2 regions of the Paracoccus zhejiangensis genome follow, and region 2 is predicted to be linked to the other one. Evidence: riboswitches for the same ligand, from Rfam matches in the RefSeq annotation. Region 2 holds a riboswitch; the other holds the start of a gene.
The links. A riboswitch is a leader RNA that binds a small molecule or an ion and turns the genes downstream of it on or off. The one in region 2 is predicted to bind cobalamin.

Region 1 (5,650 bases), on a different replicon from region 2:
CTTTGGGTTGCAGGACCGGATGCAGGTGCTGACCGCGCGGATCGAGGGTGGCGCGCTGCCGGATGCCCTGAAAACCACCCGCCCCGATGCCGTCTTCATCGGCGGCGGCGCGGATGCCGCGCTGGTTCAGACGCTGTTCGACACATTACCCACCGGCACAAGGCTGGTGATGAACGCGGTGACGCTGGAGACCGAGGCGCTGGTGCTGGACGCGCAGACCCGGCGCGGCGGCGTGCTGATGCGGATCGAGCTGGCCCGCGCGACCCCCTTGGGCGGAATGCGCGGCTGGACCCCCGCGCGCCCGCTGGTGCAATGGAGCGTGGTCCTGTGATCGTCGCCGGGATCGGGCTGCGGGCTGCGGCCACGCTGGACGCCCTGCGCGCCGGCCTCGCACTGATGGGCGGGGTGCGGCTTTCGGCGCTCGCCACGCCGGAGGACAAGGCAGATCATCCCGCCTTGCGGGCGCTGGCCGATGAACTCGACCTGCCGCTGATCGCCGTGCCGCTGGCGGCGCTGCGCCTCCAGAACTGCGCGACAACGACCCCTAATCAACCCGACCGCTACGGCACCGGCTCGGTGGCCGAAGCCTCGGCGCTTGCGGCTTGCGGGCCGGGCGCAAGGCTGATCCGGCCCCGTGAGATCGCGCCGGGTGGCCTCGCCACGCTGGCGCTTGCAGAAGGAACCGACCCATGACCGTTCATTTCATCGGCGCGGGGCCGGGGGCGGCCGACCTCATCACCCTGCGCGGGCGCGACCTGATCGCGTCTTGCCCGGTCTGCCTCTATGCCGGTTCGCTGGTGCCCGAGGCGCTTTTGTCCCATTGCCCGCCCGGGGCAAAGATCGTGAACACTGCATCCCTCAGTCTCGATGCCATCATCGACGAAATCGCCGCGGCCCATGCGGCGGGGCAGGATGTGGCGCGGTTGCATTCGGGCGACCTGTCGATCTGGTCGGCCATGGGCGAACAATTGCGCCGGCTGCGCGCGCTGAACATCCCCTATGACGTGACCCCCGGCGTTCCCGCCTTTGCCGCCGCCGCCGCGGCACTCGGGGCGGAGCTGACCCTGCCCGGCGTGGCGCAATCGCTGGTCCTGACCCGCACCTCGGGCCGCGCTTCGGCCATGCCCGAGGGCGAGACGCTGGAGAACTTTGCCCGCACCGGGGCGACTTTGGCCATTCACCTGTCGGTGCATGTGCTCTCCGAGGTGCAGGAACGGCTGGTGCCGCATTACGGCCAGGACTGCCCGGTCGCCGTGGTGTTCCGCGCCAGCTGGCCCGACCAGCGCCTCTACCGCGCCACGCTGGCGACGCTGGATCCTGCCATTGGCGAGGGCGAGCGGACCGCGCTGATCCTCGTCGGCCCGGCGCTCGGGGCCGAGGATTTCGACGAAAGCCGCCTTTATGCCGGCGATTATGACCGCCGTTACCGCCCTGTCGGCACCAACCCGCGCTTCCCGGAGGCGCCATGACCGCGCCCGGCCTGATGATCGCCGCCCCGGCTTCGGGTACCGGCAAGACCACCGTGGCGCTTGGGCTTCTGGCCGCCTTTCGGGCGCAGGGCCTGAGCGTGCATCCGTTCAAGAGCGGGCCGGATTACATCGACCCGGCCTTTCACGCCGTGGCGGCGGGCCAGCCCTCGATGAACCTCGACAGCTGGGCCATGTCGCCCGGTCGCATCGCCATGCTGGCGCGCGGGGCCGAGGGGGCCGACCTGGTGCTGGCCGAAGGCTCGATGGGCCTTTTCGACGGGGTGGCGAAACCGGGCGAGACCGGCAGCGGTGCCAGTTCCGATCTGGCGGCTTTGAGCGGCTGGCCGGTCATTCTGGTCCTCGACGTCTCGGGCCAGGCGCAATCGGCGGCAGCGGCGGCGGCGGGTTTCGCGCGCTTTCGCAAGGATGTGCGGATCGGCGGCGTGATCCTGAACCGCGTCGCCTCGCCCCGGCACGAGGCGCTGACCCGCGCCGGCATGGCCGAGGCCGGGTTGACGGTTCTGGGCGCGCTGCCGCGCCGGCCCGATGTGGAACTGCCCGAGCGGCATCTGGGGCTGGTTCAGGCCGAGGAATTGCCGCGTCTGACTGCCATCCTTGAGGATCTGGCGGGCTTCATCGCCCAGCATTGCGACCTCGAGGCGATCCGGGCGCTGGCGGTGCGCGGCGCGTTCGCCGGCGCGGATGCCGCCCCCGTCCCGCCACCGGGCGAGCGGATCGCGCTGGCGCGGGATCAGGCGTTCTCGTTCATCTACCCGCATCTGTTGGCCGACTGGCGGGCCGGCGGGGCGACGATCCTGCCCTTCTCGCCCTTGGCGGACGAGGCGCCCGACGCCTCGGCCACGGTCTGCTGGCTGCCCGGCGGCTATCCCGAGCTTCATGCCGGGCGGCTGGCGGCGGCGGAAACCTTTCGCGCCGGGCTGACCCGCTTTGCCGAGACCCGCCCCGTTCATGGCGAATGCGGCGGCTATATGGCGCTGGGGGCCGGGCTGGTGGCGGCGGATGGCACGCGGCACCGGATGGCCGGGCTGTTGGGGCTGGAGACCAGCTATGCCAAGCGCCGGATGCATCTGGGCTATCGCCTTGCCGCGCGGGCGGCGCGGCCCTTGCCGGGCCTCGCGGACGCCGCTGGCCTGCGCGGTCATGAATTCCACTATGCCACCATCCTCGACCAGCCCGACGCGCCGCTGGCCGAGGTGCGTGATGCCAATGGCGATCTGGTGCCCGAGACCGGGTCGTTCCGCGACAGCGCCGGCGGCGGTCGGGTCAGCGGCACGTTCTTCCACCTGATCGCGCCAGCCAGTGCAATCGCCTGACAGGGAACCGGGAATCCGGCTTGACCCGCGTCCCGCCCCGGCGCAGAAAGATCGGACGAGGTGTCCCGGACCGCAAGGAACGGGGCTGAAACGGGAATGGGGAAGGGCGTCCCTGCAAGTGACGCCTGTGCCCCAGCCGCCCCCGCGACTGTAAGCGGAGAGCGGCCATCCGATTGCCACTGGCCCCCTTTGGGCCGGGAAGGCGGGTGGTCGCCATGATCCGCGAGCCAGGAGACCGGCCTCGACGCAATGAAACCCATCGGTCGTCGGGTGTGACGGCAAGGAGACAGACATGCATATCGAACCCGGCATCGTTGACGGTGCCAAGATCGTCCTCAGCTATGCCACCGCAGCCGGCGCCGCGGCGACCGGGCTGTTCATGCTGGGGCAGTCGACCCGGCAGAGCGGCCTCGCTTCGGTGGCGCTGCGCAGCGTGATCGCCACGGTCGCCACCTTCGGCTTCTTCCAGGTGCTGCCGCATTACCCGGTGGGGGTCAGCGAGGTGCACCTGATTCTCGGCTCGACCCTGTTCCTGATCCTCGGCGCCGGTCCGGCTGCACTGGGTCTGGCCATGGGCCTCTTGCTGCAGGGCCTATTCTTTGCACCCTTCGACCTGCCGCAATACGGCATGAACGTCACCACGCTCCTGGTCCCGCTCTTCGCCGTCGCCGTTCTCGCGCAGCGGATCATCCCGGCGGGCACGGCCTATGTCGATCTGCGCTATGCCGATGTGCTGAAACTCTCCTTCGCCTACCAGGGCGGCGTGGTGGCCTGGGTCGCCTTCTGGGCCTTCTACGGTCAGGGTGCCTCGGCGCTGGCCGGGATAGGGATGTTCGGCGCGGCCTATATCACCGTCGTGCTGATCGAGCCGCTGGTCGATCTGGCGATCCTCGCCGGTGCCAAGGCGCTGGCCGGGCGGATGCCCGCCTCGCTGGTCACGCCGCGGCTGCTTGCTTCGGCCTGATCCGACAGGCCAATCAGATCAGGGGCGCGGACCTGCGGGACCGCGCCCCTTTCTCATGACGCGCAGGCACCCCATGATCGAGCTTATTCTCATCGGCATCGGCACCGGCAATCCCGACCACCTGACTGCCGAGGCGGCGAAGGCGATGAACGCCTCCGACCTGATCCTTGTGCCCTTGAAGGGCGAGGACAAGTCCGATCTGGCCGGTCTCAGGCTGGCGATCTGCCGCGAGGCGCTGACCGATCCGGCAACGCGGGTCGAGACCTTTGACCTGCCCGTCCGCGATCCGGCGACGCCCGACTATCTCGCGCGGGTGCAGGACTGGCATGACGCCATTGCCGCCATCTGGGAGGATCGCATCCGCGCCCATCTTGACGCCGGCGGCGGGCCGCGCGTTGCCCTGCTGGTCTGGGGCGATCCCTCGCTTTACGACAGCACCCTGCGCATTGCCGAGCGGGTGGGCCGCCGCCTGCCGCTGACCTTGCGCGTCATCCCCGGCATCACCGCCATTCAGGCGCTTTGCGCCGCCCATGCCATCCCGCTGAACGATCTCGGCGCGCCCGTCACCATCACCACCGGCCGGCAATTGCGCGCGGGTGGCTGGCCCGAGGGGGCATCGACCATCGTTGTCATGCTGGATGCCGGCGGGGCCTTCGAGGCCCTTGACCCGGCGGGCCTGACCATCTGGTGGGGCGCCTATGTCGGCATGGCCGAGCAACTGCTGATCGCCGGTCCGCTCTCTGAGGTTGCGCCACAGATCATCGCCACGCGGTCCGAGGCGCGGGCGCGGCATGGCTGGATCATGGACATCTACCTGATCCGGCGCGGCTGAGACCTGCAGAGAATGCAAGGCTGGTCACAGCTTTGTCACCTGACTAGGGTCAAAGGGGTCAATGTCACGAGAACGGGAGAATCGTCATGGCCTCGAACCGCGCGCACAAGGGCAATGCAGCAGCTGACCGGGGAGGGCCGTCGCTGATCCTCGGCAACCAGCGGGGCAATCTGCTGGAGGGTGGCGCGGGCAAGGACATGATCCTTGGGCTGGGCGGCGATGACACCATCCGCGGCGGCGGCGGCGATGACCGCATCCTTGGCGGGCGTGGCAATGATACCGCCGTCTATGCCGGCGGGGTCGATGACTATGCGATCAGCCGACTTGGCGGCATTGTCCGGGTCGAGGCGCTGTCGGGCAACGAGGGCCGCGACTGGCTGCAATCGGTCGAGGCGCTCTATTTCGAGGGCGATGATTACACGCTGCATCTGGATGGCCGGAACAATGCCGTGCTGGCCGGGGATGATGCGGTGGCGGCGGGCGAGGACGGGGTTACCCTGATCGACACCGCCGATCTTCTGGCCAATGACCGCGAGTATGACGGTGACGCGCTGACCATTACCGGGGTTTCGGCTGCGGCCTCGGGTGCGGTGGTGACGCTGGAGGGCGGCCAGATCAGTTATGATCCGGGCGACCGCTTCGACCATCTGGCCGAGGGCGAGACGGCGACCGACAGCTTTACCTATACCGTCGATGACGGGAAGGGCGGCACCGATACGGCGACCGTGACTGTCACCATCACTGGCCAGAATGACGCGCCCACGCTGACCGCCACCACCAGCGTCACCGTGGCCGAGAACCAGACCGCCGTGCCCGCCGGCCTCTCGGCCACGGACCCAGACAGCAGCGACCTGACCTATGCAATCAGCGGCGGGGCCGATGCGGCGCTGTTCCAGATCGACCCCGAGACCGGCGAGTTGAGCTTCATCACCGCGCCGGATTACGAGAACCCCGGCGATGCGGGCGGCGACAATATCTATGACGTGACCGTCAGCGTCACCGATGGCGCGGGCGCCAGCGACAGCGCCGATATATCGGTGACGGTCGAGGA
Region 2 (5,650 bases):
GCCACATCGCATAGACGCCCGACAGCACGATCACCCCGGCCCCGGCGAGGGTCCAAAGATCGGGGCGCTCGCGCAGCACAAGCACGGCGAGGATCAGCGCAAAGACCAGCCGCGTATAGCGGAAGGGCGCGATCAGCGACAGATCGGCCAGCCGCACCGACACGACCATGGCCTGATAGCCCGCCAGCCCGACGAAGACGCAGGCCAGAAGCAGCAGCCACTGGTTCAGGTCCAGCATCCGCAGCCCCTGCCCCTCAACCGCCATCAGCACCAGCCCCGACAGGGCGATGGCGGTGAAGGCGGTGATGGTCAGAAGGCCCGATCCGACATCGACCGGCACCCGCCGCGTGGTCAGGTCGCGCATCGCCGCGAAGAAGACCGAGGCGAGCGCCAGCAGGGCCGCGGGGTGAAAGGCCTCGGTCCCCGGCCGCATGATCATCAACACGCCCAGAAAGCCAAGTGCCACCGACAGCCAGCGCCGCCAGCCGACATGCTCGCCCAGGATCAGCGCCCCGCCCATGGTCATGGCCAGCGGCAGCGCCTGGGTGATGGCCGAGACCGAGGCCAGATCGCCTAGCGCCAGCGCCGCCACAAAGGTCAGCGCCGTCAGCCCCTCGCCCAGACTGCGCAGCAGCACCACAGGTCGCCGCGCGCCCTGCCAGCCAGTCGGCTGACCGCGCAACCGGATCAGAAGCGCGAACAGCACCGCCCCCAGCGCGCCATGCAGGAACAGCACCTCGCCGATGCTCAGCCGCACGGCCAACAGCTTCAGCAGCAGGTCCTCGATGGCGAAGAAGGCCATGCCCAAGACCATCAGCCCCGCCGCGCGGGCATTGCCGGTCATGGGGTCAGCTTCGCGACAAGGGCCGGCAGGTCGGCGATGCGCTCCAGCCGGTGAAAGCGCGGATGATCGGGGTCATCGCCCTGCTCGTGCAGCCAGGTCAGATCATGCGGGATCAGCACCGCATTGCCGCCGGCCTGAAGCACCGGCAGGACGTCCGAATTCATCGAATTGCCGGCCATCAGAAAACGGTCCGGGGTGATGCCGTGGCGGGCAAAGACGGCGGCATAGGCATCGGGCGTCTTGTGCTGGACGATCTCGATGGCGTCGAACCGCTCGGCCAGACCCGACAGCGCGATCTTGCGCTCCTGATCCAGCACGTCACCCTTGGTGATGAGGATGCGGCGGCGGTCCGACAGCGCCTCGACCGCCCCCGCCGCGCCCTCCAGCAGATGCACCGGATGGGCGAGCATCTCCTGCCCCATTGCCAGAATTTCCGCCACCGCCTCGCCCGGCAGGCGGTTCTCGGTCAGCTCCAGCGCGGTCTGCACCATCGACAGCATGAAGCCCTTGATGCCGTAACCGTAACGCGCCAGATTGCGGCATTCGGTGTCGAAGAGATGCGCGGCAATGCGCTCGGGTGGCGCATGGCCCTCGAGCAGGCGGGCGAAGCCAGCCTGGGTGCTGCGGAAAAACGTCTCGTTTTCCCAAAGCGTGTCATCTGCGTCGAAACCGATCCATTCCATGCCCGCGGGTGTGGCCGGCCCGTGCGGGGCCGTCAAGCGAAAGGATATCCGATGGAGTTCACCGTTTCCGACATGACCTGCGGCCATTGCAAGGCGGCGATCGAGGAAGCTGTCACCGAGGCCGGCGGCACGGCGCAGATCGACCTTGAGACGAAGCGCGTCCGGGTCGAGGGAATCAACGCGACCGAGGCCGAGGCGGCGATCCGCGGCGCCGGCTATTCGCCCGAGCCGGCCTGATCCGCGCGGGGCCGCGACGCCACAAGATATTGATGTTGCGGGCGGCCCGCCCCTGACCAATGGGTTATACCCAAGAGATTGAGCGACGCCCCGGAATTTGCTATATCTGGGGGCATGACGGTGCCAAAGGAGACGGGCGACAAGCCCGCGGCATCCGATGACGAGGAACCGAGGAGACAGTCCCAATGCTCAACCGCATCATCATTGCGGCCGCCGCCGTCGTGCTGACCACCCCTTTGGCCATGGCCGGCCCGATCGACAGCGCCTGCGTGCGCTCGGACCGCGCGCGTGGCAATGCGCCGCTCTGCGGCTGCATCCAGCAGGTGGCGAACCAGACGCTGTCGCGGTCCGACCAGCGCCGTGCCGCCGGCTTCTTCCGCGAGCCGCACAAGGCGCAAGAGGTCCGCATGTCGAAAAGCGACGCCGACAACGCCTTCTGGTCGCGCTACAAGCGCTTTGCCAGCAGTGCCGAGGCCTATTGCCGCTGAGCCGGCGTTGCGCATCGCCGTTCTGACCGGGGCGGGCATTTCCGCCGAAAGCGGGCTTGCGACCTTTCGCGCCGCCGATGGCTTGTGGGAAAACCACCGGGTCGAGGACGTGGCGACGCCCGAGGCCTTCGAACGCGACCCCGACCTGGTCCACCGCTTCTACAACCAGCGCCGCGCCCGGCTGGCCGAGGTTCAGCCGAACCCGGCCCATCGCGCGCTGGCCGATCTGGCGCAGTCGCATGACCTGACGCTGATCACCCAGAATGTCGACAACCTGCACGAGCGCGGCGGCAGCGCGGATGTCATCCACATGCATGGCGAGTTGACCCGCGCCCTCTGCGCCGCCTGCGGCCATCGCTGGCCGGCGCCTTTGGTCATGCAGCCCGCCGATCCCTGCCCCTCCTGCGGCGCCGCCGCCACCCGCCCCGATATCGTCTGGTTCGGCGAGATGCCCTATCACATGGAGCGGATCTGGCAGGCGCTGGAGGAAGCCGATCTTTTCGCCGCCATCGGCACCTCGGGCAATGTCTATCCCGCCGCCGGCTTTGCCCAGCACGCCGCCCGCCGGGGCATCCCCTGCGTGGAACTGAACCTCGCCGCCAGCGCCAATGCCCGCGATTTTGCCAAGCGCATCATCGGCCCGGCCAGCGAGACGGTGCCGAACTGGGTGGCCGGGCTCGGCCGCCGATAGTTCTTGCCCCGTTTCGCGGCTTCGGTTAATCCCCGCCCTGCCTCGGTTCCGGGAGTGATCCCGGTGAAAAGGGAACGCGGTGCAATTCCGCGGCTGCCCCCGCAACTGTCAGCGGCGAGCGAGGCCGGACATGTCACTGTTCGCGGTTGCGGATGGGAAGACCCGGCCAAGCCCCGACCCGCGAAGCCAGGAGACCTGCCAAGGCCATCACCCTGACCACATGCGGGGCGCATGTGCGAAACGGTTTGTCCGTCGCGGTGGTTCATTGACCCGTCCGGCCGGAAACGCCTTCCCACCGGATCACCCATCCCCGCCCGCAACGACCGGGCGCCCTGAAGGACCGAACCGATGCAACTCCGCCATCTTTTGGCCGCCTCGACCGCGCTGACCGCCCTTGCCGGCCTCGCCGCCGCGCAGGGGGCCGCGCTGCCGCCGGCCGATTACGTGCTGCCCGAGATCACGCTCTACGCCTATCAGACCGAGGCCGAACTGGGCCGCACCGGCGCCACGGTCGAGGTCGTGACGCAGGAGGAACTTCAGCGCGACGGCACCCTGCGCCTGACCGACTACCTGGCCACCCTGCCCGGCATCTCGGCCACCGCCAATGGCGGCTTCGGTACCCAGTCGACCCTGCGTATCCGTGGCCTTGCCGGGCAATATGTGAAGGTGCTGGTCGACGGGATCGACGTGTCGGACCCCTCCTCGACCCAGATCCGCTTTGATCCCGGCGCGATGATGACCGGTGACATCGCCCGGATCGAGGTGTTGAAGGGCGCGCAATCGGCGCTTTACGGCTCCGAGGCCATCGGCGGGGTCATCGCCATCAGCACGCTGGATGCAACCGAACCCGGCACCCGCCAGCGCGCGACTCTGGAATATGGCAGCTACAACACCAAGCGGGCGGCCTATAGCATCACCACTTCCGGCGAGCGTCATGCGCTGGCCTTCACGGTTCAGCATCTCGACACTGATGGCTTCTCGGTCGCGGACGAGGCCGATGGCAACCGCGAGGACGATGGCGCCCGCGCCACCCGCGCCACGCTGTCGGGCCGCTATGATGTCAACGACGCCCTGACCATCGGCGCCGCCGGCTTCTGGCAGAAGACCGAGGCCGAGACCGATGGCGATTTCCCGGTGCTGGAAGATGGCGCCGATGCCAGCAACGGCATCCTGCGCGGTGGCCGGATCTATGCCGATTACGACGCCGGCGGCATCCGCCACGGGCTGGCCCTGCAGCGCAGCGAGACCTCGCGGCAGGAAACCTATGACGGCTTCACCTATCCCTTCGAGGGCGAGCGGACCGAGCTGGAATACAAGGGCTCGGTCGATCTGAACCCGCAGGTGGTGCTGGCCTGGGGCGCGGCCCATAGCCGCGAGGAGTTCCAGGGCGACAGCACCGATGCCGGTTACATCACCAATTCGGCCTTTGCCGAGGCGCGCTATACGCCCAACGACCGGCTGGATCTGGCCCTGTCGCTGCGCCACGACCACAATTCGCAATTCGGCAGCGAGGCCACGGGCCGGCTGGCGCTGGCCTGGCGCCCAGATGACAACTGGACGCTCCGCGCCAATTGGGGCACCGGCTATCGCGCCCCCTCGCCCTACGAGCTTTACAGCTTCTGGGCCGGCACGCCCGACCTGACGCCGGAAACCGCCAAGGGTGGCGAGATCGGCGTCGAGCGCAGCTTTGCCAATGGCGCGACCCTGCGCGCAACCGCCTTCCACTCGGTCGTGACCGATCTGATCGACTATTCCTATGCGACCTTCCACTACGAACAGATCCCCGGCGACACGCGCAGTCAGGGGATCGAGCTGTCGGGTGAAACGCCGCTGAACGACCGGCTGCGGCTCAGCGGCAACTTCACCTATACCGATACCGAGCGCCCCGACGGCCAACAGTTGGAACGGGTGCCCGAGCGGGTGCTGAACCTGCGGCTCGACGGCGACATCTCGGACCGCTCGCGCTTCGGGCTGGGGCTGACCCATGCCTCGGGCTTGGTCGATCGCGGGGCGGAAATGCCCAGCTATACGCTGGTCGATGCCTCGGTCGAATATGACCTGACCGGCCGGTCGACCGGCTATCTGCGGGTCGAGAACCTGTTCGACCAGGACTACCAGGTGCTGCGCGGCTACGGCACCTCGGGCCGCGCCCTCTTCGCGGGGATCCGTGCGGAGTTCTGATCTGGTCCGCGGTGTGGCGGCGGCGCTGGTCGTCGCCCTGCCGGCGGTCGCGGGGGCTGAGGCGCCCCGGCGGGTGGTGTCGATGAACCTCTGCACCGACCAGATCGCCATGCTGCTGGCGGCGCCGGGGCAACTCGTGTCGGTCAGCGATCTGGCGGCTGACCCGAACATGTCGCCGATGGCCGAAGTGGCGGCGGCCTATCCACCGAATTACGGCCGCGCCGAAGAGATCTACCTGATGCGGCCCGATCTGGTGATTGCCGGGCAATATGCCTCGGGGCCGGCGGTGGCGATGCTGCGCCGGCTGGCGATCCGGGTCGAGGTGCTGCCGCCTGCCGAGGATTTCGACGCCATCCGCGCGCAGATCAGCCAGATCGGAAACTGGCTCGGTCGCGAGGCCGAGGCCGCGCGGCTGATCGAAGATTTCGATGCGGGGCTTGCGGCGCTGGCCAAGGACGCCACGCATGGCCGGGCGGCGCTGTATTATGCCAATGGCTTCACCTCGGGGCGTTCGACGCTGGCCGGG

Region 1: linked by a shared signal. The riboswitch ahead of CX676_RS20010 (energy-coupling factor ABC transporter permease) and the one ahead of CX676_RS07130 (TonB-dependent receptor plug domain-containing protein) in region 2 are both predicted to bind cobalamin.

Annotation. Positions count from the first base shown of each region.
Region 1 is NZ_CP025431.1:148,341-153,990, forward strand. It holds gene cbiE (precorrin-6y C5,15-methyltransferase (decarboxylating) subunit CbiE) at 1-331, shown strand, start outside; gene CX676_RS19995 (cobalamin biosynthesis protein) at 313-693, shown strand; gene cobM (precorrin-4 C(11)-methyltransferase) at 690-1,469, shown strand; gene CX676_RS20005 (cobyrinate a,c-diamide synthase) at 1,466-2,803, shown strand; cobalamin riboswitch at 2,845-3,061, shown strand; gene CX676_RS20010 (energy-coupling factor ABC transporter permease) at 3,096-3,767, shown strand; gene cobF (precorrin-6A synthase (deacetylating)) at 3,841-4,599, shown strand; gene CX676_RS20020 (ExeM/NucH family extracellular endonuclease) at 4,686-5,650, shown strand, end outside.
Region 2 is NZ_CP025430.1:1,443,465-1,449,114, forward strand. It holds gene CX676_RS07105 (DMT family transporter) at 1-844, opposite strand, end outside; gene CX676_RS07110 (HAD family hydrolase) at 841-1,527, opposite strand; gene CX676_RS07115 (heavy-metal-associated domain-containing protein) at 1,579-1,764, shown strand; gene CX676_RS07120 (hypothetical protein) at 1,950-2,252, shown strand; gene CX676_RS07125 (NAD-dependent deacylase) at 2,260-2,943, shown strand; cobalamin riboswitch at 2,970-3,160, shown strand; gene CX676_RS07130 (TonB-dependent receptor plug domain-containing protein) at 3,292-5,124, shown strand; gene CX676_RS07135 (ABC transporter substrate-binding protein) at 5,111-5,650, shown strand, end outside.